One region of the Peribacillus sp. NPDC097295 genome, then DNA from elsewhere that is predicted to be linked to it. Evidence: riboswitches for the same ligand, from Rfam matches in the RefSeq annotation. Region 1 holds a riboswitch; the other holds the start of a gene.
What was found. Region 1 has a riboswitch for FMN ahead of ACIQXN_RS09530 (ECF transporter S component). Riboswitches for the same ligand answer to the same signal wherever they lie in the genome.
Positions count from the first base shown of each region.

Region 2: it holds a riboswitch for FMN, as region 1 does, so the genes downstream of both, ribE (riboflavin synthase) here and ACIQXN_RS09530 (ECF transporter S component) in region 1, are expected to answer to the same signal.

Region 1 is NZ_JBIWCW010000004.1:188,645-204,797, reverse strand. Features, by position in the region: gene ACIQXN_RS09585 (FAD-dependent oxidoreductase) at 1-907, shown strand, start outside; gene ACIQXN_RS09580 (serine hydrolase) at 1,127-2,287, shown strand; gene ACIQXN_RS09575 (nucleoside recognition domain-containing protein) at 2,280-2,873, shown strand; gene ACIQXN_RS09570 (spore maturation protein) at 2,876-3,415, shown strand; gene rluB (23S rRNA pseudouridine(2605) synthase RluB) at 3,711-4,451, shown strand; gene resA (thiol-disulfide oxidoreductase ResA) at 4,649-5,179, shown strand; gene resB (cytochrome c biogenesis protein ResB) at 5,198-6,847, shown strand; gene ccsB (c-type cytochrome biogenesis protein CcsB) at 6,840-8,018, shown strand; gene ACIQXN_RS09545 (response regulator) at 8,290-9,006, shown strand; gene ACIQXN_RS09540 (ATP-binding protein) at 9,003-10,796, shown strand; gene serA (phosphoglycerate dehydrogenase) at 11,110-12,684, opposite strand; FMN riboswitch at 13,020-13,154, shown strand; gene ACIQXN_RS09530 (ECF transporter S component) at 13,324-13,905, shown strand; gene ACIQXN_RS09525 (ferredoxin) at 14,016-14,264, opposite strand; gene ACIQXN_RS09520 (YpbB family protein) at 14,552-15,619, shown strand; gene ACIQXN_RS09515 (RecQ family ATP-dependent DNA helicase) at 15,616-16,153, shown strand, end outside.
Region 2 is NZ_JBIWCW010000005.1:199,853-216,005, reverse strand. Features, by position in the region: gene ACIQXN_RS11760 (NAD(P)H-hydrate dehydratase) at 1-659, shown strand, start outside; gene ACIQXN_RS11755 (molybdopterin oxidoreductase family protein) at 822-2,864, opposite strand; gene putP (sodium/proline symporter PutP) at 3,026-4,510, shown strand; gene ACIQXN_RS11745 (ATP-binding protein) at 4,664-5,932, shown strand; gene ACIQXN_RS11740 (DEAD/DEAH box helicase) at 5,984-7,120, shown strand; gene megL (methionine gamma-lyase) at 7,302-8,477, shown strand; gene ACIQXN_RS11730 (tryptophan-rich sensory protein) at 8,504-9,232, opposite strand; gene ACIQXN_RS11725 (GNAT family N-acetyltransferase) at 9,452-10,042, opposite strand; FMN riboswitch at 10,339-10,469, shown strand; gene ribE (riboflavin synthase) at 10,621-11,259, shown strand; partial or broken gene ribB (3,4-dihydroxy-2-butanone-4-phosphate synthase) at 11,278-11,886, shown strand; gene ribH (6,7-dimethyl-8-ribityllumazine synthase) at 11,948-12,418, shown strand; gene ACIQXN_RS11705 (methyl-accepting chemotaxis protein) at 12,464-13,969, opposite strand; gene ACIQXN_RS11700 (DHH family phosphoesterase) at 14,194-15,363, shown strand; gene ACIQXN_RS11695 (ABC transporter ATP-binding protein) at 15,529-16,153, shown strand, end outside.

The sequences.
Region 1 (16,153 bases):
GGCCATTTTCCAAGGCCATATTGAAATGGACCGTGCTGGCTATATTCTAACTGACGACGATATGAACACAAATGTAAAGGGTGTTTACGCAGCGGGTGACTTGAGACCGAAGTCCTTACGTCAGATCATTACAGCAGTATCTGATGGAGCGATAGCCGCAACGGACGCAGGTAAATACATCGCAGAAGAAAAAGACCGCTTAGGCATCAAAGATGAGCCGGAAGTGGAAAAACAGCAAGAGAAAAAGGAACAAGCGGCTGCACCAGCAGGTAAGAGCTCCTTACTGAGCGATACGTTAAGAGGCCAACTAAAAGGAATCTTCGATAAGATGGAGAATGACGTGACCTTAGTATCAATCGTGGATGAAAGCCTACCCAAATCGGTAGAATTACGTGACTTCTTATTAGATGTTGCCGAATTAGGGGATAAGCTTCATCTTGAGCTATATAATAAAGGCGAAAATAAAGATATGGAAGAAAAAGTGAATGCCGATAAATTCCCTGTAGTCTCCCTGTTGAATTCGAATGGGGAATACAGTGGTGTCAAGTACCATGGCGTACCAGGGGGGCATGAGCTGAACTCCTTCATTTTAGCCATCTATAATCTTGCCGGTCCAGGTCAAGCAATGGATTCAGCTGTCCGGGATTCAATCAAATCAATCAGCAAGAAGACAAATATTAAAGTAATGGTTTCTTTGGCATGCCACTTCTGCCCTGACGTTGTAGTTGGTGCCCAACGAATCGCGATAGAAAACCCGAATGTTGAAGCCGAAATGGTCGACATCAGTAATTTCCAAGACATTAAGAAAAAGTATAAAGTCATGAGTGTCCCGGCTATGATCATCAATGATGAGGAAGTAGTCTTTGGTGCTAAAAAAATCGATGAAATCGCTGCTTTATTAGTTTAATAGGAAGAATAAACCGATGGATGGACCTAACACAGTGTCTGTTTATCGGTTTTTTTATTGTTTTTTATATGTCCCTTCAAGTTTGTCATTATATATCTCCCCACCTGATTTGTTTCGGAGTGTTGCTGGAACTTTAAGGGGATCCGATTATTTTAATCATAACCCTTGTCCATTTGCATAAACTTGTACAAAAACAAGTAAAGAAACGGGAGGGCACTCATGCGTTTTCTATATAAAGAAATACCTAAATTATGTATGGTCATTCTCTTTTTTTCTTTTTTAGCACCGGTTCAGAGCGTCAGTGCTAACGTTGGGGTCAGTGCCCATAGTGCCATTTTAATGGACGAGGAAAGCGGAAGGGTCATTTATGAAGTGAATGCCCATGAAAAGAATCGTATTGCAAGCATCACGAAAATCATGACGGCTATCTTGGCTATAGAATCGGGACAGATGGATGAAACCGTCACGATTAGTGGGAATGCTTTTGGAACGGAGGGATCTTCTCTTTATTTAAAAGAAGGTGAAAAGATCAAGCTTGAAGATTTGGTATATGGGTTGATGCTCCGGTCGGGGAATGATGCAGCTGTTGCGATAAGTGAAAAGGTGGGGGGGAGCCTGGATGGTTTCATCTGGATGATGAATCAAAAGGCAGAAGAAATTGGGATGAAGAATTCCCACTTCACGAATCCCCATGGATTGGATAATACGAAGAATCATTATTCAACGGCATATGATATGGCTTTACTGACTCGTTATGCCATGAAGAACGAAACCTATGCCAAGATTGCTGGGACTAAAGTACATCGGGCTCCTAACTCCACAGAAGATTGGGATTACGTTTGGAAAAACAAAAATCGACTTTTGACACAGTTATATGAGTATTGTACGGGTGGAAAGACGGGGTATACTAAACTGGCAAAACGGACATTGGTTAGTACAGCGACAAAAAACAACCATGATCTTATCGCTGTCACTTTGAATGGGCCGGATGATTGGAATGATCATATCAGCATGTATGAAGCTGCGTTCAAGAATTATAGTTTGACTGAAATTCTACCTGAAGGCGCCATAAAAGATATAAAAGAACCTATATACCAAGGACATGCATACTTCAAAAATGATTTTTCCTATCCACTTACTAAAGACGAAAGAGAATTAATAAAAGTCAAAATGAAATTCCTCAAGCCCGAGAGCAAGTGGAAAGATAAACGAAATATACCTGAGGTGGTGGGTAAGGCATATATCTATTTGAATGGAAAACAGGTCGGTAGCAGGTCCATCTTTTATGGAGAAACACTAGAAAGTTTCAATCAGCAATCGTTTAAATCTTCGTGGGCGGCCTTATTTGAATCAGTATTGGGAATTGACCGTAATGGTTAATTATATTTGGGTTGGCATGACCGTAATCGGAATAGTGTTTGCCATGATTAACGGAACCATGAATCAAGTGAATGAGGCACTTTTCGTGAGTGCCAAGGAAGCGGTCACACTTTCACTAGGATTGATGAGCATCTTGGTTTTCTGGCTGGGATTAATGAAAATTGCGGAAGAATCAGGACTGCTTGAAAAACTATCCAGTTTGTTCAGGCCTTTCATGAGATGGTTATTTCCAGAAGTCCCTCCCAACCATCCTGCAATGGGCTATATTTTATCAAATATGATGGCGAACACATTTGGCTTGGGAAATGCTGCGACGCCATTAGGCATTAAAGCCATGGAGCAGTTAAAGAAGTTAAATGGAAATAAAGTAACGGTCAGCCGTTCCATGGTTACTTTTTTAGCGATAAATACATCAAGCGTCACGTTAATCCCAACGACCGTCATTGCCATTCGGATGAATTACGATGCAGTGTCTCCGACTGACATCGTGTTTCCTACTATTGTGGCTACAGCCATCTCGGCATTTGGGGGAATAGCAATAGATCGCTATTTCTATTACAGGAGAAAACGGAACGGGAGGGAATAAGGATGTTACATTGGATGACGTCCATTTCGATATGGCTGATACCCCTTTTGATTCTCTCAATTTTAGTATACGGAACGTTTAAAAGGGTACCCACTTATGAAACCTTTGTAGAAGGGGGGAAGGAAGGAATCGATATGTCCTTCTCCCTAATCCCCTTCTTGGTGGGTATGCTTGTCGCCATTTCGGTGTTTAGGGCATCAGGGGCTCTTGATTCATTTGTGCAAGTAATAAAGCCACTACTTACCTTTCTCCATTTTCCAGCGGAGATTTTTCCTCTGGCGATCATCCGGCCGATATCGGGAACGGCTGCCTTGGGGATGACGAGCGATTTGATTTCCGTGTATGGACCCGATTCCTTTGTTGGTCGCTTGGCTGCTACAATACAGGGAAGTACAGATACGACCTTCTATGTCTTGACCGTTTATTTCGGTGCAGTGGGTATCAAAAAGATGGGGGACGCACTCAAGGTTGGCCTGTTGGCAGATTTAGTGGGAATTATAGCGGCGGTCGTGGTCGTCACACTTGTTTTTGGGACAAAATAAAGCTAAGGGAAATGGTTGTATCCATTTCCTTTTTTTATTTAATAAGCTTTTTTAGGGCATCACATATATGACGGTTTAAAGAAAATAATACATTTTTTTGCCATGGAAAAATAAGCTATGTTACACTCATTATGGAAACCAACCTATATAACCGATCCTAAATGGGTGAAATAATAAAAGAAACGGCCATATTCGTGAAAAACCTTTTGTTTTTGCCTCGCTATATGTAATAATTGTATGATTGTGTATGTACAGACAATAACAAACGAATGATTATACTATGAGGTGAAGATAGATGGAAAGATTGCAAAAGGTAATAGCACACGCAGGATTAGCATCGCGTCGTAAGGCAGAAGAGTTAATATTAGAAGGTAAAGTAAAAGTGAATGGAAAAGTAGTGAAAGAATTAGGCGTGAAGGTTGGTCCTAATGACAAGGTAGAGGTAAATGAAGTCCCACTTGAGAAAGAGCCACCTGTATATTTCGTATTCTATAAACCGCGCGGCGTCATTTCAGCTGTTTCGGATGATAAAAAAAGAAAAGTCGTAACGGATTATTTCCCTTTCGTACAAGAGCGGATTTACCCTGTGGGACGTCTGGATTATGATACTTCGGGCTTATTGGTGTTAACAAATGACGGAGATTTTGCCAATACACTTATGCATCCGAAACATGAAGTAGATAAAGTGTATGTGGCTAAAGTGAAAGGGATACCTTTACGTGAAAGCTTAAGGAAGTTAGAAAAAGGAATTATGCTCGAAGATGGCAAGACTGCTCCAGCCAAAACCAGAGTATTGACGACAGATAAGAAGAAGGAAACGGCGATTATTGAAATCACGATCCATGAAGGTAGAAATCGCCAGGTCCGTCGGATGTTCGAAGCGATTGGACATCCTGTTATTAAATTAAAACGGGAACAATATGGTTTCTTGACATTAGATGGATTGACGGCTGGGGATTCCCGGGAGTTAACGCCACATGAAGTTAAATTAATGAGGACGATGGCATCGACTGATCCGAAACAGCGGAGAATGTAATAAGGTTCACTTCAATATTAACAGGCTGAAACCACTACCCCATTCATCAAAGCGTTGAATGGGTGGTGGAAAACAGCCTGTAAATCCCTTTTCTTTCATGACGCGAAAAAGGTGTCAACGAATCTTAGAAAATATGGTCATCTTGTTTATAGGTATATTGGTTTGGTGAAATTTAGAGCTGCCTTAGGAGGATTTCTATGGATAGAAAAAAGCGACGCCTAGTAAGTAGGACCATCATTCTACTGTTATTAGGTGCAGCTTTAGTGTTTGCCCTTTATACGAACTTCACTAAAGATAAGAATGACAGTCTTCAAAAGGGGAACGAAGCACCCAACTTTGTTTTGACTGACATGGAAGGAACAGAGCATAAGTTATCGGACTATAAAGGACAGGGTGTTTTCCTGAACTTCTGGGGTACATATTGTAAGCCTTGTGAATATGAAATGCCGTATATGGAAAGCCAATATCAAACATACAAAGACAAAGGCGTGGAGATATTAGCAGTCAATGTAGGGGAATCTGAATATTCGGTTAATGAATATGCGGCAAAACATAATCTTACTTTCCCAATCATGATAGATAAAGGCAGGGAAGTTGAGAATGCCTATCGCGTAGATATTTTACCGGTTACCTTTTTAATAGATAAAGAAGGAACAGTGATAGATATCATTACCGGAGCCTTGACAGAAGAGATCATCCAAAAGCATATGGAGAGAATTAAACCATAATATTGGGGAGTTTTTGACATGAAAGAAGTAAAGTGTGACTGTGGCCATGTAAATCCATTCGGTACGAAGATTTGTGAAGTTTGCGGGAGCTTACTAGACAATAAAGAAGATAAAAAGTTGATTGATATGCGATATGAGGGCAGTGCGAGACGTTCACAAACCTATAATAAGACGGTCATCGATAAAATATGGAACTTTTTCTCCTCCGTGAAGGTAGGGGTTACCCTTATTGTCTTGGCTTTGGTGGCTTCTGCAATTGGAACGATATTCCCTCAGGAAATGTATATTCCTTCCACTGTGACACCTGCAGAACATTATCAAACAGAGTATGGAAAACTGGGCAAGTTGTATTACGAATTTGGATTTCATAATTTATACAGTTCGTGGTGGTATTTAATCATCATTGCGATGTTGGGCACATCGCTTCTGATTGCTAGTATCGATCGTTTTTTCCCATTATACAGATCCTTAAAGAAACAAGGAATCACTCGTCATGATGGATTTATGAAGCGACAAAGGGTATCGGGAGTAACGAAGCTTGATGGTCACGATGTGAATTTGGAAGAAGTAAAAGAAAGTCTGAAAAAGCAACGTTATCATATACGTGAAGAAAACGGGAACATTCTAGCTGAAAAAGGGCGTTTTTCAAGATGGGGACCGTATGTCAACCATATCGGACTTATCATTTTTTTAATTGGGGCTTTACTACGCTCCGTCCCTGGTATGTATATTGATAAAGTGCTTTGGCTACGAGAAGGTGAAACAAAAGAGATTCCTGGGACACATGGGGAATATTATCTCAAGAATAATGAGTTCAAATTAGAAGTGTATGATAAAGAGAATGAAGATGACGAGCAGTTCAGCGCCGCGATAGATAAAACTGGTACGATAGCTAAGACCTTTGAAGCGGATGTAACATTATTCGAGCGTCGAGATGAAGGGTTGCCAGGTGAGAAAGTGGAGCTCGATAAAATCAAAGATTTTAAAATAAAAGTGAACGAGCCATTGAAACATGATCATTTTGCTTACTATCAAGTGGATTATAAATTAGATGAACTTAGTACCATGTCCTTTCATTTAATTGATAAAGAAACAGAAGAGAAATTTGGAAATATGACCGTGGATTTAAATAATCCGCAAAAGACCTATCAATTGGATAAAGGGTATTCAGTCGAATTAATGAGTTATTTCCCCGATTTCGAATTTGATGAAAACGGGAAACCTATTACCATATCGAAAGTTCCGAATAATCCAGCATTTATCTTTAAAATGAAGACGCCAGATAAACCAGATGGGGAAGTCAGTTTTGTAGCGATAAAAGAGACGGTGGAACCAATGGGAGAAAATACATATAAACTGGCATTTGCCGGAGTGGAGACGAAAGACGTTACAGGTTTAACAGTGAGAAAAGATTTAACCCTATGGATTCTTTTCACCGGTGGAATCATATTCATGATAGGTGTTGTCCAAGGTTCATATTGGAATCATCGTCGTATATGGATTAAACGGAAAGAGAATGAAATAATGATCGCCGGCCATACAAACAAAAACTGGCACGGCATTAAGAAAGATATAAAAAAAGCGATAGAGTCAACACCACTTTGTGAACCAACAGATTTACTAGAAGAGGAGAAATCTTCTAATAAGGGGGAAGTTTTAAATGGCTGATTTGAGTGGGAATTTATTATATGCAGCCTTCTTTTTATATCTGATTGCGACCTTTATATTTGGTGGGTCGATAAAGGATAAAAGAGGAGCAGAGGAGAAAAAACAAAATAATTGGGCAAAATTAGGCATCACCCTGACGATTTTAGGTTTTGCCGCACAGGTAGGCTATTTTATTACAAGATGGATTGCAGCGGGCCATGCCCCTGTAAGTAATTTGTTTGAATTTACGACCTTCTTCGGAATGATGATGGTCGGCGCATTTATCTTGATCTATTTTCTTTATAAAACGCCAGTACTTGGATTGTTTGCCTTACCCATTGCTTTATTAATCATTGCCTATGCAAGTTTATTCCCTACAGAAATATCGCCACTCATCCCTGCCTTACAGAGTGATTGGCTTCATATTCATGTAACTACTGCTGCTGCAGGACAATCTATTCTAGCCATTAGCTTTATCGCCGCTATCATTTATCTGGTTAAATCGGTAGAACAGACACAAGCAAGCAAACGGACATTTTTTCTTGAAATCATTATGTATACGTTAGTCAGTACACTTGCGCTTGTCATTGTATCCTCCACTTTCTCCATGATGGATTATAAAGCTAGTTTTGATTGGGTTGATAAAAAAGATATGGCAGCCAAACAGGAATATACTCTTCCTGCCTTGGTAGGTCCTCATGAAGGGGTAATGATCGAAAAAGATCAATTCCAACCATTGGTGGAGATGCCTGCAATTATCAATGCGAAAAAACTGAACACAGTCATTTGGTCGATAGGTGCAGGACTTGTTTTATATGGTTTAATAAGGTTGATTGCTCGGAAAAGAGTGGGCGCTCTAATAAAACCGCTTGTTAAAAATGTTAATTTGAACTTATTGGATGAAATCAGTTACCGTTCCGTTCTTATTGGATTTCCAGTCTTCACACTAGGGGCACTTATTTTTGCGATGATTTGGGCACAAATTGCTTGGACACGCTTCTGGGGCTGGGACCCGAAGGAAGTATGGGCACTTATTACCTGGTTGTTTTATGCAGCGTTCTTGCATCTGCGGATGTCTAAAGGTTGGCAGGGAGAAAAATCAGCATGGCTTGCCGTTATCGGTTTTGCCATTATGATTTTCAATCTGATATTCGTCAATTTGGTAATTGCCGGTTTGCATTCTTATGCCTAATTAACTATAAAGGGGGTCTTTTGTTAGTGATGTCGAAAAAAGATTTATCGATATCGTCTACAATTGACCTCTCTTTTTTTCTGTTTTTTTCATTTATAATTCCCAAGTATTCGAGTGAACGTTACAAGTTATGTTGGAATCATTGTGACAATATAGTGAAAAGTTAATGAAAGGGGAACGGATATAGCTATTTATCTGCATTTGCTAAGAAATAATATTAGTCATACATGCATTGATTTTGTAAAATAAACGATAGGAGGCTGGTTACATAATGTATAATGCAATTAAAATTCTTGTGGTGGATGATGAGGAAAGAATCCGCCGCTTGCTAAAAATGTATTTAGAAAGAGAAGACTATATAATCGATGAAGCCGAAAACGGAGATGTCGCTTTAACAAAAGCTCTCGAAAATGATTATGATTTAATCTTATTGGATATTATGATGCCTGGTAAAGATGGAATTGAAGTATGTCGTGAGTTAAGAGAGAAAAAAACGACACCTATCATCATGCTGACCGCTAAAGGTGAAGAAGTCAATCGAGTGCAGGGATTCGAAGTGGGGACTGATGATTACATAGTCAAACCATTCAGTCCGCGTGAGGTAGTATTGAGGGTTAAAGCACTTTTGCGCCGTTCTTCCAACGTAAATTACATGCAGACCGAAACGTCAGCAAAAGATGTGATCGTCTTTTCCCATCTAACGATTGATAATGATGCCCATCGTGTACTGGCGGATGGAAAGGATGTTTCGCTTACGCCTAAAGAATATGAATTATTATACTTCCTAGCGAAATCGCCCGATAAAGTATTTGATCGAGAACAGTTGTTAAAAGAAGTGTGGCATTATGAATTCTTTGGAGACCTTCGAACTGTTGACACGCATGTCAAACGCCTGCGTGAAAAGTTAAACCGTATATCCGAAAATGCTGCTAAGATGATTGTCACTGTTTGGGGCGTCGGGTACAAGTTCGAAGTAATAAACGACTGATGTTATGGGGCAGTGTTGTTGGTAAGCTTTGGGCAACGATTCTCTTGCTTGTCTCTTTTGTGTTGATGGTTTTAACAGTACTTCTAGTTGAATTCTTTGATAATTTTCAGATAGAAAATGTCGAGAATGATTTAACCCAAATGGCACAGCAAATCATTACAGTCACGAATGAACATGGAGGCAATGGGGACGATGTTCTGCAAATTGCATCTGAGTTAATAGGCGATGAAACAAAAGTCATCATATTGAATGATGACAAGATGGTCTTTTCATCGGATGATGAAAATGGCATTAATATAACTTCTGAATTCTTTATGGAAGATCCCGAATTAATCAAGGTGTTTACAGAGGGGAAAACTGTAAAAAAAGAAATGATGCTTCCAGCAAAGGGGCAAGGCACTGAACCATTGTCAGCATTTATAGTGGGAGTGCCACTCGAGTTCAATGGACAGCAAGACGAATTCTTTTTGATTCAGTCATTGGAATCGACGAAAGAGACAACTAAGTCCACTACGCAATTCATTCTCTTAGCTGCAGGAATCGCCATCATTTTGACGACCATTTTCGCTTTCTTCTTATCAACAAGAATCAACGCACCGCTTGTCAAAATGAGAGAAGCTGCATTGGCCATAGCTCGTGGGAAATTTGATACTAAGGTTCCCATTCTCACCCAGGATGAAATTGGTGAATTGGCCATTGCATTCAATCAGATGAGAAAACAGCTAAAATTCAATATGAATGCTCTCAGTCAGGAAAAGGAGCATCTTGCAAGCATTTTAAGCAGTATGGCAGATGGTGTAATTACATTTAATAAAAGTGGTACGATCTTGGAAACGAATCCTCCGGCTGAACGTTTCTTGCAAGCCTGGTACTTTGAAAAAGGTTATAACCGGGAAGGCAATCTGGATGTACCATCCGTGCTGATGAATCTATTCGATGAATCTGAGTCTTTTGATAAGGAACAAGTTGGTGAAATTACTTTACAGGGAAGAAATTGGGGTCTGATAGTCAGTCCTTTATATTCAAATGCGAATAATATCCGCGGAGCTGTGGCTATCATTCGTGATATGAGTGATGAAAGGCGCATGGATAAACTCAGGACGGACTTCATAGCCAATGTGTCCCATGAGTTGAGAACTCCGATTTCGATGCTTCAAGGCTATAGTGAAGCGATTGTAGATGATATAGCAGGCAGTGAAGAAGAAAAAATGGAAATGGCTCAGATAATTTATGATGAATCCTTAAGGATGGGACGCTTAGTTAATGACTTATTAGATTTGGCCAGATTGGAATCAGGTAAAATGAACCTTAGTTATGAGCTGATTTCTATCTCTCCATATTTAAAAAGGATTACAAGTAAGTTTCAAGGACTGGCTAGAGACAAAGGGATAACGATTACGACACATCTACAGGACGACGGAATCACTTGGAATTTCGATCCTGACAGGATTGAGCAGGTCTTGACGAATCTTATTGATAATGCGATTCGACATACGCCGGCAGGCGGGAAAATCGATGTCCAGCAAAGAATGAGTGATCGCAGAGGGTTGATTATAGATGTGACGGATTCCGGTTCAGGCATTCCGGAAGAAGATTTGCAATTCGTCTTCGAGAGGTTTTATAAAGCAGACAAAGCACGTACCCGTGGCCGTTCCGGTACAGGATTAGGCCTGGCCATCGTTAAAAATATCATAGATGCACATGATGGATATATTTCGGTGAACAGCCTACCAGAAAAGGGAACAACATTCAGCTTTATTCTACCTCGAATGATGGAAAATGCTGAATGAATGTCAGGTAGATTGGCAAAAAATCTTGTTACATGAGAAACGGGGTGGGCAAAGGCAATTGGATTTCCAAATTGCCTTTGCCCATTTTTTCATTTATTAAATCCGTGAAAAGGAAAGGACCTTGTTCAAGAAGCCTATATCAGGGGGGAGTGGAGGCTTGTAATCATTCTGGGATAAAAGTAGTGAAAAATATGGATGAAATCTGACCCTATTGGAAGAGATTACAGTTCCGAATGCTCCTAACGAAGTTTCATTCCCATTCAGAAAGAAAGAAAGAGGGTGCACCCGAGATGATCGGGTGCACCCTAAAGGCTTATAATGAAATACGGGCCATGAAAGTAATTTCTTGAGTTTCCTCTAAGTATTGCTTCATATTATCCTCTAATGGTTTATCAAAGCTTAAAACCATGATGGCTTCCCCGCCAGCTTCTTTTCGACCTACTTGCATAGTCGCGATATTTACTGCGTGATCACCAAGGATCTTGCCTACGTTACCGATTACCCCTGGTTTATCGGTATGTTGGATATAAAGTAAATTAGGTTCAGGGTGGAAATCGATTTTGAAACCGTTCAGATTGACAATCCGAGAACCATAGTTTTCAATATGAGTTCCACTAATCGTTAGTTCACGAGTGTCACCTTTTACTTTCAAGCTAATCAGGTTTGAATATCCTAGGGAGTCAGTAGAAACTTTTTCTCCGATGGTAACTCCTCTTTCTTTGGCAACCAATAGCGCATTCACCTCATTGACTGAAGCATCGACTCTCGATTTGAAGAAGCCTGATATTAGACTTTTTGTTAAAATGGCTGTATCAAAGTCCAAGGAGTCCCCTGCGTAAGTAACGGAAATCTCTTGTATGCCTTCTTTCATGCATTGAGAGGCAATGGAACCCATTTGTTGGACTAGTTGATAGAACGGCTGCACCTTTTCAAAGACTTCTTTAGAAATGGCTGGAAGGTTAATCGAACTGGATACTGGGTTGCCTTCAAAGTAGGTTAATACTTCTTGTGCAACTTGAACGGCTACATTTAACTGGGCTTCTTTGGTGGAAGCTCCCAAATGGGGAGTAGCAATGACGTTATCAAGTTCAAGTAATTTGTTGCCAAATGGTGGTTCTTCAACGAATACGTCCATCGCAGCTCCAGCTACATGTCCTTGGACGATCATCTCGTATAAATCATCTTCATCAAGTATTCCACCGCGTGCACAGTTTAGTACGTACACACCTTTTTTACAGGTAAGTAGTTTATCTTTATTGATTAACCCTCTAGTTTCGTTCGTTAGAGGCGTATGTACAGTGATTATATCTGCTTTAGGAAGCAATTCATCTAAAGGCAGGGAGGTTACAGCCATCTTTTTTGCGCGATCGGCAGTTAGGAATGGATCAAATACAATGACTTCCATACCAAAAACCTTGGCGCGTTTGGCAAGTTCCCCACCAATACGTCCAAAGCCTATAATACCTAGAGTTTTCCCGCGAAGTTCCGTTCCCGTGTACGAAGAGCGTTTCCATTCTCCATTTTTAAGGGAAGCATAAGCTTGTGGAATATGGCGCATCAAAGAGGCCATCATGGCAAAAGTATGTTCAGCTGTGGAGATTGTATTGCCATCAGGTGCGTTTACCACGACAATGCCCCTTTTGGTGGCAGCCGGGATGTCAATGTTATCAACGCCGACACCTGCGCGTGCAATAATCTTTAATTGAGGCATGCGATTCATTAAATCTTCTGTAACTTTTGTTGCACTTCTTACAAGAATCGCATCAATTTGATCAAGTTCGTTTGCTGCTTCTTCTACAGTCTTTTGAATAAGAAGAATATTGGATGCCTCTGAAAGCGGTCCGAGTCCTTCTGGTTTAATGGCATCTGCTACTAAAATCTGATACACGTGTAAACACCTTCAATTCTCTTAAATTTCAGTTAATTTTACAATTGAACTAGCAAATATGTCAATTTAACATTTCGTTTTGTAAGCGCTTTTAAAAAAGTTAGCCTTGTAAATTATCCGGTAAAATCAGCAATGGTAAGGGCTTTTTCCGTCAATCGTCTATTAATAAAAAATTATTTTCGATAGTGTTAAACGAGATAAGGATTTAAGCCAGTTTTGTTTAAAATGGTTATAAATGACATCACTTAGTGCTGATTAAACTAAAGGTGAGGTAAAAATACTATTCAAAAAAAGAATAATCATTTATAATGAAAATTGTAAAAGAAATTTTATAGGTCTATCTTCGGGGCGGGGCGTAATTCCCCACCGGCGGTGATGAAGAATATTTCTTCTAAGCCCGCGAGCCTTTAGGGGCAGGATTTGGTGAGATTCCAAAGCCGACAGTATAGTCTGGATGGGAGAAGATGGAGGTTCCTGATTGCGTTCAAACAGTCAAATGCTGAACGTTTGTTTGATGAAACCTTTAATTTATCCCTTTAATTCTGTCGGAATTAAAGGGTTTTTTATTGAACATCGACATGATGAAGGATCCCTTACCTCTTTTTCACGGTAGATCAAGAAAAAGAAGGAGAGAGAGCTATGAAATCGAATAATATTAAAAAAATGGTCACGCTTGCAATGTTTGGAAGTCTGTCGTACTTACTTATGCTTTTGAATTTCCCATTTCCAGGATTTCCACCTTTTCTGAACATTGATTTTAGCGACATTCCTGCGCTGATGGCCGCATTGATTTATGGACCGCTGGCAGGGATATTGGTTGAATTCCTGAAAAATCTACTGGATTTGGTCATGACAGGAACCGATACTGGGGTACCGGTAGGACATATCTCCAACTTTATAGCGGGAATAATATTCATTCTGCCAACTTACTATGTATATAAAAACATCAGCTCTAAAAAAGGGATGACGTTTGCTTTGCTAGCCGGGACAGTTTCTATGGCGCTAGTTATGAGTGTCCTAAACTATTATGTCTTTTTACCGGCATATACGTTCTTTATGGGATGGGATGCAATGACGGCACCGGAGTCCAGGAAATTCGTAACAGCGGCAATACTTCCGTTTAATGTAATTAAAGGATTGCTTATCACTTCTGTTTTCATGCTATTATTCGTTAAACTTCAAGCATGGATCAATAAACAAGTTTTATATAAAAATGCTTAAAAATAAAAGAGGTAGAAAAAACCAGATATCCTGCGTTTTTTCTACCTCTTTCTGTATGAAGGTACCATTAAAGAAAAAAGCCATTCTCATAATGAAAATGGCTTTTTGACCTATTCGAATTTAAGGGCGTCGCCTTCAAATGATTCATCCGCTACCTTAATAGAATCCGTTGGACAGCCTTCAAAAGCATCCATCATGTCATCTATAAGAACATCTGGGATTTCAACGATTCCTTCGTTATCGTCTAGCGTAACAAATGCAATTCCTTCATCATCATAATCGTAGATATCCGGTGCTGCCGCTCCACAAGCTCCACAAGCGATACAGGTTTCTTTATCAACAATAGTAAATTTAGCCATGATTAAAACCCCTCCTAAGTTGATATACAACTCATAACCTTTTTAGTATAAATTATTATCTCTTCCTTATTGTAAGACCGAATGCCGAACTTATCAATAGAAAATGTAACGATAGTATGGCATTACATGGAATGTCAACAAAAATTATTGGAAGATTTTCATTATAATGTGTTCTCATTCGATAGGTTCACACAAATATCAATGCGAATTTGACATAAAAAAAACGGCGGTTTTTGAAGATTTTTGTTACAATATAATTGGATAAATGGAACAAGGATGTGAGCTTCATGAACAATTATCTTCAAGCAATCATTTTAAATGCGATAGAAAAATTTCAAGGTGAGCGTTCCATCTTCGCTATTTATCATATGCTACAGGGTAAAAAATCGTCCCAGACAATCCAGGATGCACATTTATTTGGATTAACGAATATTTTTGGGACTGTCCCTCGTTTTACCCGTGAGCAGTTAATTCAAAACATAAGATTGTTCATTGAACTGAAGTTAATCGACGCAACAGGAAATGACGATGTTTATATGATTAGTGAACAAGGAAGGAAGGCATTGAAGGCCTATTTCATAAAATGCCCGCTTCCTACTTCCCTGAACGGGTGGAAATACCAAAGCATCACTCAAGATTTTTGGAGAAGACTAACTTTACTTATTCAAACTATATCCCATATTGTCCACAATGAAAGGTCATTCTATCCGATACAACAAAATCAACAAATACAGGAATTCGTAAAGGGATTTTTATCTACCAATCGACAAAATCGGGAGTTAATTGCCCAACATCTTTATGAGGAACTTGTAACACTTTTGGAGTTACAAAGGGAGTTGAACCGTGATATTTTTGTCTTGAAAATTACGGGAGTGAATCGCATTGGGCTTACGTTTGAACAGATTGGAAAAAGGAAAGAGGTCGATGAGTGGTATGTGCAGTTCATTTTTCTCGAAACACTGCATCACATGCTCATGGAAATTTCAACGGTAAGTGATTACCCTCTATTGGCCTCACTGATCGTTGACTGGAAAAATGGTGGGAATCTTCATATGACACAATCCACCCAAATGACTCTGAACTATATTCAGGCAGGGAAAACGATATCTGAAATTGCAGAAATCCGTCGTTTAAAAGCCAATACGATTGAGGATCACCTTGTGGAAATCGTCCTATCGGATAAAAGCTTTTCGATACAGGATTATGTTTCAAACGAAGCTGAAAACCAAATCATTACGGTCATCAAAGAACTTAAGACAAGAAAGCTGAAGGCTATCAAGGGAGCAGTTGATAATGACCAAATCAGCTTTTTTCAAATCAGGCTTGTACTTGCGAAAATAGGTGATAGAGGATGAACTTGAATTCAGTCTTGAAAGAAAAATTTGGATTTGACAATTTCCGTCCTGGGCAGCAAGAGGTGATTCAATCCTTGCTTGAAGGGAACCATACTTTGGCCATGCTTCCCACGGGATCAGGTAAATCATTATGTTACCAGCTTCCTGCTTACCTTTTCAATAAGACGGTTATCATTGTTTCGCCCTTATTATCATTGATGCAGGATCAGGCAGATCAGCTCAAAATGAGAGGGGAAAAAAGTGTATTGACCCTCAATTCTTTTCTGAATCCGTATCAAAAAAAACAGGCTTTTGAACGTTTGCATACGTATCGGTTTATATTCTTATCCCCCGAAATGCTTGGGCTAGATAATGTGATTCAGTCCTTGAAAGCCATCGATATTGGTTTGTTCGTCATTGATGAGGCACACTGCATTTCTCAGTGGGGGTATGATTTTCGTCCGGACTATTTGAATTTGGGAGAAGTAAGACAAAAGTTAAATAACCCCCTAACGCTAGCTTTGACTGCAACTGCAACAAAAGAAGTGCGTCAAG
Region 2 (16,153 bases), on a different contig from region 1:
TGACGGTGGCGACGACAAGATTCGCTTCAGGAATCATAGCGGGACGGGTGCCGGAATGTACTTTTTTACATGGTGGACTGGAAAAAATAGCAGATGGAGAAATGCCTAAAGGGATGAAGAGCGTGTCAATCGGACCGGGATTGGATGATGAGGGAATGATTGACCGGGCGTTAAACGAATTATTGAAAAGTGACCTGCCGATCATCATCGACGCAGGGGCTCTTAAAAAACGCAGTTATCCTAATCGGAAAGCGATGACAATTTTGACACCACATCCTGGTGAGTTCAGTAGAATGACGGGGATTCCGACGAAGGATATACAGAAAGACCGCCTGCGCCTCGCTGTAGAATACGCCACCTCCAATAACGTCACTGTTGTACTAAAAGGAAGAAATACGGTGATTGCATTTCCAGATGGGGATGTATTGGTGAATGTGACTGGCAATGATGGCCTTGCCAAAGGCGGGACAGGTGATACATTAACAGGGATGCTCCTGGCGTTCACCTCGTATTATGAAGATAAGAAAGCGGCAGTGGCCAATGCTGTATACTGTCACGGGATGAGCGCGGAGCACTGGAACGAAACAAGAGCGAAAGCTAGTCTGCTTGCAAGTGATGTGAGTGAAAACTTGGCCTATGTCTTGAATGAATTCGAATAGGCTTTTGCTGTTATCTATGTTATCTACTAAAATAAGAAAAATAGAGTACCGTTATGGGGTACTCTGTTTTTCTGTGTAAAGGTCGAGTGAATATAACAAATATCGAGCATATTTCCCGGGAAACGTGAAAATTAAAAATTTAAGGAGAACAACAATCGTCATTTACCGTACTTTTTCTACATCGACACGGCCGGAAAAGAAGACGGCGCCATTGCCCATATCGGAGAGCCGGTCTGGCGTGAGGGAATTGATGTGCTGCTTTTTCCCAGGGGTGCTCTGCCAAAGCCCTTGGCTAACCAGGACGCCTTCGAGGACATTATCACCAGGCACGGCTTTTAATACACATTCACCGCGTTCGTTCCATATACGGACCATATCACCGTCTGTTATGCCTAATTTTAACGAATCTTCCGTATTCATATGCAGTTTCGGTTCTTTCTCCATCGAAATATGTTTCTCGTTATTCGAAAAAGTAGAGTTCAGGAAATTATGGTTCGGTGCCGGTATGAATAAGAATGGAAGGTCGCTGTCTTTCGTGATGGGCTTATAGGTTGGCAACGGTTCATATCCATGCTGGATCATCCGTTCGGAATAGAGTTCGATTTTGCCGCTCGGTGTCGGCAACTTTCCTGGGAAGATCGGTCGCATATCGGCTTTCACAAATTGATGTTCGGATAGAGTTTCGTAGGTGATGGTTTTTAAATACGGATTCTCGGGAAAATCAAGTGCTTGTCGAATCATGTCTTCCTCTGAATCTTGAAAAGCTTGTTCCTCGAAGCCCATTTTGGTGGCTAACAGTTTGAATAATTCGACATTAGACTTCGATTCCCCATACTTCTCGATGACTGGCTTTTGAATTTGTACGTAATTATGCCAGTAGGAAGTATAAAAGTCCTCCGTTTCATAGGAGGAAGTGGCAGGGAGGACCAAATCGGCAAACTGTGCCGTTTCTGTTAAGAATAAATCATGCACGACCGTGAATAGGTCTTCTTGCATCAGGCCCTCTTTAACCTTGTTGGCATTGGGAGCGACAAGGGCCGGATTGGAGCTGTATACAAATAAGGAGCGAACAGGATTTTCCTTTGCTAAAAGGACTTGACCGATTTGATTCATGTTAATGGTGCGAGTGGCTTTGTTTCGCAAAAGATCCGGACGCTGCAGGGCATGGGTGTTAAAGGCCAAATAACCAGAGTTTCCTTTCATGGCACCACCACCTTTAATAGTCCATTGACCGGTAAGAGCGGGAAGGCAGGCGATGGTCCTAACAGCCATGCCGCCGTTATCGTGATGTTGCAGGCCGTTGCCGATTCGAACGAACGATGGTTTCGTCTGGCCATACATCCGGGCTAATGTATAAAGGTCTTCAAGGGGAATGCCGGTGATCGTTGATACGGTTGCCGGGTCATATTGGCGGACATGCTCACGTAATTCGTCAGAGCCCACGGTATAGGTGTCCAGGAAGAGCTGGTCGACCAGATTTTCGGCATATAAGATATGCATGATGCCAAGGGCCAGTGCACCATCTGTACCGGGCAGGATGGGGATGAACCAGTCAGCCCACTTTCCGGTCTGGTTTTTATGGACATCGATGACCACCACCTTGGCGCCGTTTTTCCGGGCCTGCTGGGCAATTGTCACCTGGTGCATATTTGTGCTCACGGCGTTAATGCCCCACATGATGAAAAGTTTTGTATCAATTGTTTCTTCCGGATCGATTCCGAACGAACCGCCCATCGTATATTGGTAGCCGACAGAGCCGGCTGCGTTACAAATGGAACGCTCCAGCCTGCTTGCGCCTAGTCTATGGAAGAAACGTCGATCCATGCCTTCTGCACTTAGGTTCCCCATGTTTCCATAAAAACTGTAGGGAAGGATGCATTCGGGGCCATGCTGATCAATCAAGTTCTTCCACTTTGAAGTGATCATATCAATCGCTTCATCCCAGCTGATTGGGGCGAACTGGCCACTCCCTTTAGGGCCGATTCGCTTTAATGGCTGCTGAAGTCGTTTCGGGTCATATAGGCGGGCTGTCATGTTCCGGACCTTATTGCAAATGTTACCTTTAGTTGCCGGATGATTGGGGTCACCCTGGACTTTTATGATTTTTCCGTCTTTTTTGTGAAGGAGTAAGCCGCATTGGTCGGGGCAATCAAGGGAGCAAACGGATGGGAAGATCCCGTCCAGTTGTTTGGTATAAGGTTGCATGATATCGTCTCCTTTTAATCTGAAATTATATTTTTATCTCAATAGTCTATTAATTCAAGATTTTAATAGTTTTGGCAATTAGAAAGAACTACACTTATGTTTTTTTTTCTGATAAGCTTACTTTAATAAAATGGGCCTTCTTTAAGGAAGAGCCTTAAGTAATGGGGGATGAATCTTTGGAATATGGAGCAATAGTATCAATTGTCATTTATATGGCAGGCATGCTGTTAATCGGTTATCTGGCATACCGCAGGACCGCTAACTTAACGGATTACATGCTTGGAGGAAGAAACTTGGGTCCCGCTGTGACCGCCTTAAGCGCTGGTGCTTCCGACATGAGTGGCTGGTTACTGATGGGCCTTCCTGGTGCCATGTACTTGAATGGCTTAAGTGCAGGGTGGATTGTCATCGGATTGTCAGTCGGCGCATATCTAAACTGGTTATTTGTTGCTCCAAGACTTCGTACATATACGGAAATAGCAAATAATTCTATAACTATACCAGATTATTTGGGGAATCGTTTTAAAGATCATTCCCGAATTTTAAAAGTGGTTTCAGCTTTAGTCATTTTAATCTTTTTTACCTTTTACACATCTTCCGGTATGGTAGCTGGCGGGGAGCTTTTCCGGACGGCGTTTAACCTGGATTACCGATATGGGATTTGGCTGACGGCGAGTGTCGTCATTCTTTATACGTTATTCGGTGGTTTCCTTGCAGTAAGTTGGACGGATTTTGTTCAAGGAACAATCATGTTCATTGCCTTAATTTTAGTTCCTGTCGTCACAATTGTAAATATAGGTGGATGGACGCCTACCTTTACTGAAATAAAGTCGATTGACCCGACCCTTTTGCATGCGTTTGAAGGAATGTCGACAATTGGAATCATTTCTTTACTGGCTTGGGGGCTAGGTTATTTTGGTCAGCCGCATATCATCGTTCGCTTCATGGCGATTTCATCCGTGAAAGAATTGAAGAGTGCCCGCCGAATTGGCATGGGTTGGATGGTTTTTGCCATTGTAGGTGCCATGTTCACGGGATTGGTTGGCATTTCCTATTTCAACAAAACAAATGCGCCTTTAGGAGAAGCGAATGCAGAGTCTGTGTTCATCATCCTTTCGAAAGAGCTTTTCCCGTCTTTAATTACGGGGTTCTTACTGGCAGCGATTCTGTCCGCAGTTATGAGCACGATCGCTTCTCAACTGTTGGTTTCGGCGAGTGCGTTGACGGATGATTTCTATAAACAGTTTATTCGTCCGAATGCATCCGATAAGGAACTAGTCTTGGTCGGTCGGTTGGGAGTATTATTGATATCTGTGATAGCCCTTGCTTTGGCGTTCAATCCGAGCGGTACTATTCTAAAGCTGGTTGGGTATGCCTGGGCAGGTTTCGGCTCGGCATTCGGACCTGTCATTTTACTAAGCTTATTCTGGAGAAGAATGACAAAGTGGGGAGCGCTGGCAGGCATGATCGTCGGTACGGTAACGGTAATCGTATGGGAATCCATCGACAAGTTAGCGGAAGTCTACGAAATTATTCCTGGCTTTATCGCAGGTACGCTTGCCGTCGTGATTTTCAGTTTGTTATCGACGAAGCCTTCTAAAGAAATAGAGGAAGATTTCAATCAGGCTGTAAAAAACCTATCATAAACGTTCCCCTGTTGAAAGAGATGGCTGAATGGCGTTTTAGGCAATAAGAGAAACATGCTATACTAGCTGTAAAGTCCTTATGTGTAGAACATAAGGACTTTTTTTGAGTAAGTTGGTAATACTAACTCAAAAATCTACTACAAAGGATAAACAATGAACCATTCACATAAAGTTGCAGGTAAGATAGCTATTATTTATATGATTACAGGGGCAATATGGATTTTTGTTACGGATTATATATCAATGAGCCAAGCGAAAGAGAATGTTCAGACATATGCGATGTTCCAGCATTCAAAAGGGTGGGTGTACATCTTGATAACCGGGGTTATTCTATATCTCATCACCCGGTATTGGACAGGGAAAATGCTGGACTCACAAAGGGAATTCAATTTGAAGGATGAGCAATATCAATCCTTGTTCAAGCATAACCCTGATAGTGTTCTCGAATTGGATCTGGAAGGACGAATCGTGTCGATTAATCCGAAAGCTGAAACATTACTAGGTGCTCAAAGTGAGACACTAAAAGGAAAGCATGTGGAGCATCTCATACATGTGAGTGAAAGTGAAAGAAGATATTTCGCAAGGTCACTTGAAGGGGAAGCGGTCAAGTTTGAGATGAACCTTCAGAATGTGATGGAAGAAGAAAGAATCATGCGTGTGACCTTTTTACCGATCATTGTACATAAAGAGCTGCTTGGAATTTATGCCATCTTTCGGGACATCACCGATTTACGACGTGAGGAGGAATTGATGCTCATGTCTGAAAAGTTGTCCGTCATTGGGCATCTCTCGGCAGCCGTTGCCCATGAAATAAGAAATCCACTAACATCCTTAAAAGGGTTTGTGCAATTAATGGACATGACTAAAGAAGTGAATCCATTGCACACTGATATCATGTTGAAGGAAATTGACCGAATCCATATTATTTCGAGCGAGTTGCTTGTCCTAGGGAAGAAACAGGATGTCATCTTCCATCTGCTTGATCTTGAGGAATGTCTGATGGAAGTATATACGTTCATGAAAGCTGAAACGAATTTCAACAGTATTGAAATGAATATAGAAGTGAAAGAGACCTGCCCGGTATCAGTCATGGCCGATTCGATGGAGCTGAAACAGCTATTCATCAATATTATCAAGAATAGCATTGAGGCTGTTAGTGAGAATGGTAAAATTGATATATCCCTGCAAATCATGGATGAGCATGCTTTGGTCATTGTGAGAGATAATGGAATCGGGATGGAGCCAGAGCGCTTGGAGCATATCGGTGAACCTTTTTATTCGTTAAAAGAAAAGGGAACGGGAATCGGGCTTACCATCTGTCAGAAGATCATTCACCGGCTAAAAGGTGAGATGCGGTTTGAAAGTGAAAAACATAAAGGGACGACCGTGACAATTAGGATTCCATTGGCTACTACCCTATAACAAATGGTACTATAAAGAATAGGAAAAGTTTTTTTATTAAAGGAGAACGATATGAGCGAATTACCAGTATTAGTGAACGATAGAAAGCCATTTATCCAGGAGGTCTGGAAAAAGTCAGGCTTTGCACAACTTACCCCAGTTCAAGCGAAAACGATTCCTGTCATTGCACAGGGAAAAGACATCATGGCCGAATCTCCAACGGGGACGGGAAAGACACTTGCGTATTTACTGCCATTGCTTGAAAAAATAGATCCTGACAAAAAATCCCCCCAAGCCTTGATCTTGGCGTCATCACGTGAATTGGTGATGCAAATCAATGAAGAAGTCCGGATTTGGTCAGAAGGAAGCGGTATTTCTGGAGCAGCATTCATCGGTGGTGCCAATGTGAAACGTCAGTTGGATAAACTGAAGAAGCATCCACAGGTCATTGCGGGAACACCGGGCCGTGTCTATGAACTGATTGCCCAAAAGAAATTGAAGATGCATGAAGTGAAAACGATCGTACTCGACGAAGGCGATCAATTGATCATTCCCGAGCATATGCAAACGATTAACAATATTATCAAAACAACGCTTAAGGATCGCCAAATCATGGTATTCTCGGCAACTCTTCCTGAAGAAACGGAAAAAGTGGCCCGAGGTTTCATGAATGAACCTGAATTGATCAAGGTCGACAAAAGTGAGAAAATGGAGTCAAAAGTCGATCATCTTTATTTTGTAGTCGAAAGACGTGAAAAGTCCAAGATCCTGGAGAAAATCACAAGACTGAAAGATGTGAAGGCTTTGGCCTTTCTAAACGATATTGCCGAGCTTAGCGTGTTACATGAAAAGCTAAGTTATAAAGGCATTGAAATGGGAGTCCTTCACGGTGAATCGAATAAAGTCGATCGTGAAAAAGCGTTGCGTAAGCTTCGTTCGGGAAAATCACCGATGTTGATCGCAACGGATGTGGCGGCACGCGGACTCGATATCAAGGGACTAACGGCTGTCGTTCATATTGATATGGCGGAAAGTATTGATCAATATGTTCATCGGTCTGGCAGAACGGGACGTGCGGGTGCGGATGGTACGGTCATCTCGATCGTGACGGAACGGGAAGAGCGGGAGTTGAAAAAAATGGCTCGCGAACTTGAAATCCCCTTAACGAAGGTCGATTTCTATGGTGGAAACATCGTAGTAGAAGAATAGGCAGGAAGAATAGAGATGGCCATAAAGGCTGTCTCTTTTTTTTAAGATTTAATCGTTTGAATTAGAATTAGTGAACTAATAAACTAGTATTTCAGATGGATTGTCGCTTATATTGAAAACGCTTCCAAAATTAGTTTTTTTAACATATGATAGATATAGTCAGGAGATAGGGGGAGTTAGTATGGGAGAGAAATATAAGCATATTGAAACCGCAGTGATTCATGAAGGATATGATTCAAAAGAGCATTTGGGAAGCTTGACCACACCTTTGTTTCAAACTTCAACGTTTACCTTCGATACGGCCGAACAAGGGGAAAATAGGTTTGCTGGGTTAGAAGATGGATATATTTACTCGCGGCTTGGAAATCCTACGGTCCGGGTACTTGAAGAGAAGATTGCGGCCTTGGAAGGCGGGGAAGCGGGTCTTGCCTTTAGTTCAGGGATGGCTGCCGTTTCGGCGGTTCTTTTTGCTTTGACCAAAGCGGATGACCATATTTTGTGTTCGAAAGGGTTATATGGTTGCACCTTCGGCCTCCTTCAGCTGATGGAAGAAAAATACCGGATCACCCATGATTTTTGTGAGATGGAGACAGAGGAACAGGTAAGGAGCATGATTCGTCCGAATACGACTTGCATTTACGTGGAGACGCCGATAAATCCCACGATGAAGATGATAGATTTGGCAATGGTCATGAAAGTTGCGAAGGAGAATGGTGTGCCTGTCGTGGTCGATAATACGTTCTCCACTCCATACTTACAGCGACCGCTGGAATTTGGCTGTGATATCGTCCTTCATAGCGCGACGAAGTACCTCTGTGGGCATGGCGATGTCGTGGCGGGCCTTATTGTCGGGAAAAGGGAATTTATTAATCAAGTAGCTATGACGACGCAGAAGGATATCGGAGGGGTTATTTCGCCATTTGATGCATGGCTGTTGCTGCGCGGCTTAAAAACATTGCCAGTCAGGATGGATCGCCACACAGCCAATGCAACGGAAATCTTTCGCAAGCTGAAAGAACACCCGAAGGTTAAAGCCGTCTATTACCCAGGTGACATAGAATCACAAGATTATCGGATTACGGAAAAACAGATGAAATCCGGTGGGGGCATGATTTCCTTTGAAATGGATGGGACAAAACAGGATGCCCAAAAATTCCTGAATAACTTGAAACTGATCAAGATCGCCGTCAGCCTAGGAGATGCCGAAACCTTGATCCAGCATCCCGCCACGATGACACACTCGGCCATCCCAAAAGAATCCAGAGAGCAAATGGGCATCAACGACCAGCTCATAAGACTCTCCGTCGGCCTAGAATCCTGGCATGACATCTGGTCTGACCTTGAACAGGCATTTTAGGGGTCTGACCCCTTTTATTTCCGGGATTATTTCCCGCGGTTCCTGATGAGGACAGTCACGGATAGGATCAGGATGATGCCTGCCAGGATATAGGATGTGGTGGTGATTGTCGGATGGGGCGTGCTGTTCCTTACGCCGATTCCGATGATGGCCCAGACGAAGACAAGCGGGTAGCACCAGTCCTTATTTTTGACTGCAAAAAGAAATGCCAGGGCTGTGGCTACCAGTAACAGAATAATCGTCCATGTCACGTCGGAAATCCCGAATCCATCCCAGCCAATATAGGTCAGGTAGTAGGAGATGTTCGCGATGGTTGCAACGCTTACCCATCCTAGATAGAAGGAAAAGGGCATCAAGTCGAGAAAGGCATGCCTCACTTTTATAATGTTTGTGTAAATGACAATCAAGGTCAGTAAAAGTGTAATGATGATGATAACGGATAACAGGAAGTATTCGTAATGCCAAGCCAAAAGCCAGGCTCCATTTAATACACAGCTTAAGGCGAACCAAGGGAAAGAGACCATATATGCGGGACTTTTTTTGTGTTTGCCCATAAACTGTCTGGCTACCCAGATGGCAAGAAGAAAATAAATCAATCCCCATATCGAAAATACATAGCCGGCTGGGGTAAAAAGAACGTCCAGTTTCCCAGAAACTTCCCCTGAGGTTTGGCCGTTGAAGGGAAGGTAATTAGCCAGGAAATTCATCGTGATGACGAACAGATAGGCAACAAGATTGATAAGTACAATAAGCATCTGTCTTCCTCCTTTGATAGTAATTGGGACATATTATCTTATTCCTCATAAATTGCAGAGATAACCTTTTTTAGCACATCGGAAGGAAGGAATCTTATTAGTGGAGAAAAGATGGTACAGGATCTGTAAAGGGATAAAGGTACACACGTCTAAAAAATAAGGACCCTGCTACTTTTATTGCAGCAATGTCCTTTAAAGGTATTAAATTAATTAGTGGAATTAGGATTTAGCGTTAACAACCGCTTCATCCTTTTTTTCGGGGGTTCCATATTCTTCTTTTAATATGGAATAATAGGCGCTGTCTAGTAATGTACCCTTCGTCATGTGGCTTTTACGGTGAATCCCTTCACACTTCATGCCTAAGCGATCCAATACTTTCCCGGAGGCACCATTTATCACATCACATTCAGCAAATACTCGCTCCAAATCCAGTACATGGAAGGCTAATTCCATTATTGATTTTCCCGCTTCAGTCATATAACCTTTTCCCCAGAAATTTCGGTTTAAAGTATAACCCAGTTCTCCACATTTGCTCGATTCATGCACTCTGAATTCGATAGCCCCAATCATTTTGTTGTTTTCTTTTAACACGATTGCGTATTTGCCGATAGGCTCTTCCAAGAAATAATTTGCTATGAAGTTCCTGGTTTGGTTCAAATCTTTATGTTGGTCATAAAGGAAACGTGTCGTCTCTTCATCAGATGTATATTCATACATATCTTCTGCGTCATCTAGCGAAACAGGACGTAATATGATGCGTTCACTTTCCATATGACTGTGCTGAACCATTAAAAGGTTTGTGTTTGCCATGAAAACCCCTCTTTTATTCTAAATTTTCCAATTACTATAACATAAAACATCTTTGCCTAGGACCCCATTGCTTTTGATGTAGGGAAGGAAAGACAAAAGAACTAATTTGTACAGATTTCAATAACCCTTGACGATTTTTGAAGTAGGATTTCCCTAACAAAAAAGGTAATAGTAATTTTGTATAGTGATCAACCTCTTTCCTGTACTATGTGCTTGCAACTATAGGTTCATTTTAGGATGGAAGTTTTACATCGTTGCTTTAGGATGTTAAACTAAATGAAGATTCATAATATTAGTTAGTCCTTCGGGGTCGGGTGAAAATCCCAACCGGCGGTGATGAAGCAATTCTAAGCCCGCGAGCCTGATAAAGGCAGGATTTGGTGAGATTCCAAAGCCGACAGTACAGTCTGGATGGGAGAAGGACGTGTGAAACCCAAGTGTATGCTATACGTATGCCTATTTTTTCAAATGTTGAAATGATGGGTTTATTAGCTATACAATTTTTTCACTCATTTCTCCTGCTAACTCCTTAGGTCATCCTAAGGGGTTTTTTATATGTTTATAAAAGGGGGAAAACTATGTTTACTGGAATCATCGAGGAAATCGGTACTGTTCATTCCATAAAAAAAGGAATAAGCAGTATGCAATTGTCCGTTCAATCTGAGAAAGTCCTTGAAGATGTCCACATTGGAGACAGCATATCCGTTAATGGAGTTTGTTTGACGGTGACTTCTTTCACGAAAAGTTTGTTTACGGTCGATGTGATGCCGGAAACGGTAAAAGCGTCATCGATTCGGACAGTAAAGCCTGGTTCAGAGGTGAATCTTGAACGGGCGATGAGTGCTCAGGGACGTTTCGGGGGCCATTTCGTTTCAGGTCATATCGATGGAACGGGCACGATTCTGAAAAAGGAACGAAAAGAAAATGCGGTGTATTACGTGATTCAATTGGAAGAAGGTCTCAGTACATACTGCATTCCAAAGGGATCTGTCGCCATTGACGGGACAAGCTTGACGATATTCGGCATTGAGGGAAATCTATTGACTGTATCACTCATACCCTTGACCCATCAGGACACCATATTGGGCAGAAAGGCGTCAGGCGATATCGTGAACATTGAAAACGACATGTTAGGAAAATATATTATACATCAAATGAAAAAAAGCGAATCAAAACCAGGTCTGGACTTAGCATTTTTATCTGAACATGGATTTTAATAAAAGGCGGTGTAAAGGATGTTCCATACAATTGAAGAAGCGATTGAAGATTTGAAGGCTGGAAAAGTAGTCATTATTTCCGATGATGAAGACCGCGAAAATGAAGGTGATTTCGTGGTGCTGGCAGAAAAAGCGACACCAGAAGCAATCAATTTTATGGCAACACATGGCCGTGGTCTGATTTGTACGACCATTACCGAACAATTGGCGGAAAAATTGGATTTGCACCCCATGGTCAGTGATAACACCGACCATCATGGGACGGCATTCACCGTCAGTGTGGATCACAAAAGTACGTCTACAGGAATCAGTGCGTTCGAACGTTCGTTGACCATCCTGGAGCTTTTGAAGGAAGATTCGGTGGCCGAGGACTTTCAACGCCCTGGCCATACGTTCCCGCTAATAGCGAAAGCCGGGGGTGTGCTGAGCCGGACCGGACATACGGAAGCATCAGTGGACTTGGCCAAATTATGTGGGGCTGCTCCTGCAGGTGTCATTTGTGAAATCATGAATGAAGATGGAAGTATGGCACGCGTATCCGACCTGGAAATAATCGCTGAAAAATTTGGCCTTACATTCATTACGATCGCGGACTTGGTAAAGTACCGTAAACAAAAGGAATCATTGCAAGAACACATATACATTCAAAACGCGTAACGTCCGTTTATAAACTGAGGAGGAATTAGACATGGGGAAAATTATCGAAGCACAATTAATCGGATCAGGACTGAAAGTGGGAATCGTGGTCGGAAGATTCAATGAGTTCATTACAAGCAAGTTATTAGGTGGGGCAATGGATGGTCTTAAACGTCATGGTGTGGACGAAGATGACATCGACATCGCTTGGGTGCCAGGAGCATTCGAATTGCCGCTCATTGCCAAAAAGCTGGTGAACACAGGCAAATACGATGCAGTGATCGGGCTAGGGACGGTCATAAGAGGTTCCACTACGCATTATGATTATGTCTGCAATGAAGCGGCGAAAGGCATGGCTTCCGTTGCCTTGGATACAGGTGTTCCGGTCATTTTCGGATTATTGACGACCGAAAACATCGAACAGGCCATTGAACGCGCTGGTACTAAATCAGGCAACAAAGGGTACGAAGCTGCCGTTAGTGCCATAGAAATGGCCAACTTAGGAAAACTGATTGAACAGTAAAAGACCAAAAAGCCGCGGATAGGGGAATCCTATCTGCGGCTTTTTTTATTTTTCGGTGACTATTAGCTTTTTCAGGTTCTTCAATAGTTCTTCAAAACTGGTGAAGTTGTTTTCCATTTGGTTAATGAGTGTATTTTGATCCACCACACTCGCCGCGACTTCTTCAAGGGAAGCGGCATTTTCTTCTACGATACTGGCGACAGTGGTGACTTCACTTGTAGCCGCACTTGAATTTTGGGTCAAAGCCTGAAGCATGGTTTGAAGGTTGATCGATTGTTCCATGACTTGGAGCGTGTTTCCTTCCATCTCTTTGAAAACATGTTCGACATCGACCGATTTTTTCTTTATCATGCCTGCAACGTCCAAGCTTTGATTGACTCCGTCTGTGACTTCATTCGATTTAATAGAGATATTGTTTAAGATTTGTTGTATTTGATTGGTCGCTTGTCGGCTGTTCACAGCAAGCTTCCTGATTTCATCTGCAACCACGGCGAAGCTCTTTCCATGTTCTCCAGCTCTCGCGGCTTCAATGGATGCATTTAGGGAAATTAAATTCGTTTGTTCGGAAATATCTTCAATTGTTGCCAAAATCGTTTGAATCTGTTTGTTTTGCTGATTCAATTCTTCCATGAGGAAGGCTGATTGTTTAGCCTTTTCCCCAACCGATAATATATCTTGGGCAAGGGCAACCATTGCCTGGCGGCCGTCCTTGGTACTTGTTTCATTTTCCATCGTATGGCTTTTCATTTGATCGGAGGCATGGGTGGCTTTCTGGATTTCGCCATCGAATGAATCGATGGAATCTTTCACCTCGTTGACACTTAATGCCTGGGACTCAATATTCTTGGAGACTTCCATGAAGGCATTCGTAATTTCCTTAGAAATATTGCCGGTGACTCGGACATTTGCTTGAAGCTCATTGTAAAAGTCAGTCAATCCACGTACCGATTTGGTGATTTCATCAAGCATGTCTTGTGTCTCGGCTTCTGTCTGTCTGCTCTTTGCCAACGCTGCCAAGGCTGCATTAATGGATACACTTCCGATTAAACTAAAAATGATGGATAGAACGGCCGTTAAAATAAATAAAAGTATGATTCCAAGTATCGAACCACCTTGATCAGATATATTATCGGAAAAGGGTTCCGACCATAATAACAGATAAGTCAGGAACAAAGAATACAGGACCACGTACAAAATGACATGATAATAATCATAGTAAATGGATGTAAACAGAAGTCCTATGAATAACAGGCTCAGGGAAAAAAGGCTGTTTGATTGAATGACGATCGCCGCAAATAAAAGACTGATCATAATGCCAAAAATATAGGGAACCACGAGTGTCCATTTATCCTGCTTAATCAAAATGGCTGCCACAATGGTAGGGATAATACTGATAAGGGCAAGGATTCCGATGTTTAGCGGTGGAATTCCGACGGTGAATGAAAATATGAGACCTACAGCAATCATGAAGTATGTGAAGACAAGGATGGCTGAGTGTCTTGAGTTATTAATAATTTTTCTTGATGCACTTTCTGATCTGAATTGATACATTGTCATACCTCGATTTCTATTTAGTAACTTAACTATATTACGATGTAAATATTAAGAAATAAAGGAAAAAAATGAGGAAGTGCGGATTTTTTTTGCGTTCACAGCGGTTTTGGGTGGAACCATGTTAAAATAGTCGGATGTGATTATGCTACAATTGTAAAGATTGCAATTGAAAATCATTTCTTAGGGAAAAGTAAATATATCAGTTTTTAGGAGGGGTTTATGTGTACTATCTTTTTACACATAATGATTTAGACGGTGTCGGCTGCGGAATCGTAGCGAAGCTTGCATTCGGGGAAGACGTGGTTGTCAGTTACAATTCCATCGGCCGCCTTAATCAGAATGTAGAAGCATATCTTGAACAGGCAAAAATCGAAGATACATTGATCGTTACCGATCTTTCGGTAAATGAAGATAATGAAAAATTGATAACACAATTCGTTGAAGATGGAGGTCATGCGCTTTTAATCGACCATCATAAATCGGCATTGCATTTGAATGAACATGACTGGGCATCGGTTACGGTGGAACAGGAAGATGGGAAACAAACGGCAGCGACGTCTTTATTCTATCAATATGCGGTGGATCAAAAATGGTTGGAACCATCACAAATCTTCGCTGAATTCGTGGAATTGGTCCGTCAATATGATACCTGGGAGTGGCAGGCAAATAATAATCTAACGGCAAAACGGTTAAATGACCTGTTCTTCATGATCCCGATTGAAGAATTTGAAACGAAAATCGCACATAAGCTCTCATCTGCTGACACCTTCACGTTTGATGAAGTCGAACAGACTCTTTTGGGTGTGGAAGAAAGTCGTGTGGATCGGTACATAAATAGAAAAAAAAGAGAAGTGTATCAGACTACGGTCGGTCCCCATACGCTTGGGGTGGTCCATGCCGAGTCTTATCATTCGGAATTGGGAAATGAATTATCGAAAGAATTTTCTCACCTGGATTATATTGCGATCCTTATGGTCGGAAGTAAAAGAATCAGTTTCCGGACGATCCATGATGATATCGATGTTGCGGAAGTTGCAGGGAAATATGACGGGGGAGGCCATCAAAAAGCGGCTGGCTGCACGATGTCCGAAAAAGCATACAGCCAATTCGTCGAAAAGACCTTCTTCTCTGAACCAATTAAACGCGATGCTCATAAAAACCAGTTGAATGTTAAGAATTCACCAGATGGTTGCTTGTATTCGACCAGAGATAAGCAGGATATCTTCATTTATGAGAATGATGAAGAAGAAGAGTGGAACATTGAAGTGAACGGTAAAGAAGTGAAGAAATCGTTCGATACCTTCGAGGAAGCTGAAAAATACATGAAGCGTAAATACGCAGCATGGCTTGCCAATGATGAAAGGTACGAAGAGTTTGTTAATAGAGGGTAATGAAATGAAGCTGTCCAAATGCTGGACGGCTTTTTTCATACTTAATTTATAGAGGCCTTTTTACCTAAAAATACTTGACAAAAGTTTCTAAATGCAGAATAATCTTATTGTTAAGTGAATGATAACGATTATCAATTTCAACGTGAAAGGGGCGATGACGAATACATGCGGATGAACGTTAGTAACGTTGAAGTTGGTTACGATAAAAAAGTGATCGTAAACGGCCTGACAATTGACATTCCCGATGGTCAAATCACTACCATTATAGGATCGAATGGATGTGGAAAGTCCACATTATTGAAGGCCTTAACAAGAATTATCCCTTATCAAAAAGGCCAAATTTTTCTTGATGGAGCCGAAATACAAAAGAAAAATACAAAAGAGTTGGCAAGGGAACTTGCCATATTACCTCAAACGCAGGATAGTGCTGTTGGGCTGTTGGTGGAGGAACTGGTTTCTTATGGACGATTTCCATACCAAACAGGCTTTGGAAGCTTAAAGAAAGAAGATAAAGAAATCATCGACTGGGCCATGAGGTCTACCAATACCTATGAGTTCAGGCACAACTCCGTAGATGAACTTTCCGGAGGCCAAAAACAACGGGTTTGGATTGCTCTGGCGCTTGCACAAAATACAGACATCATTTTCTTGGATGAGCCTACAACCTATTTGGACATGGCACATCAGCTCGAAGTGTTAGAACTTTTGCAACATTTAAATGAAAAAGAGAATCGAACCATCGTGATGGTTTTACATGATTTAAACCATGCAGCGAGATTTTCCCATTTTA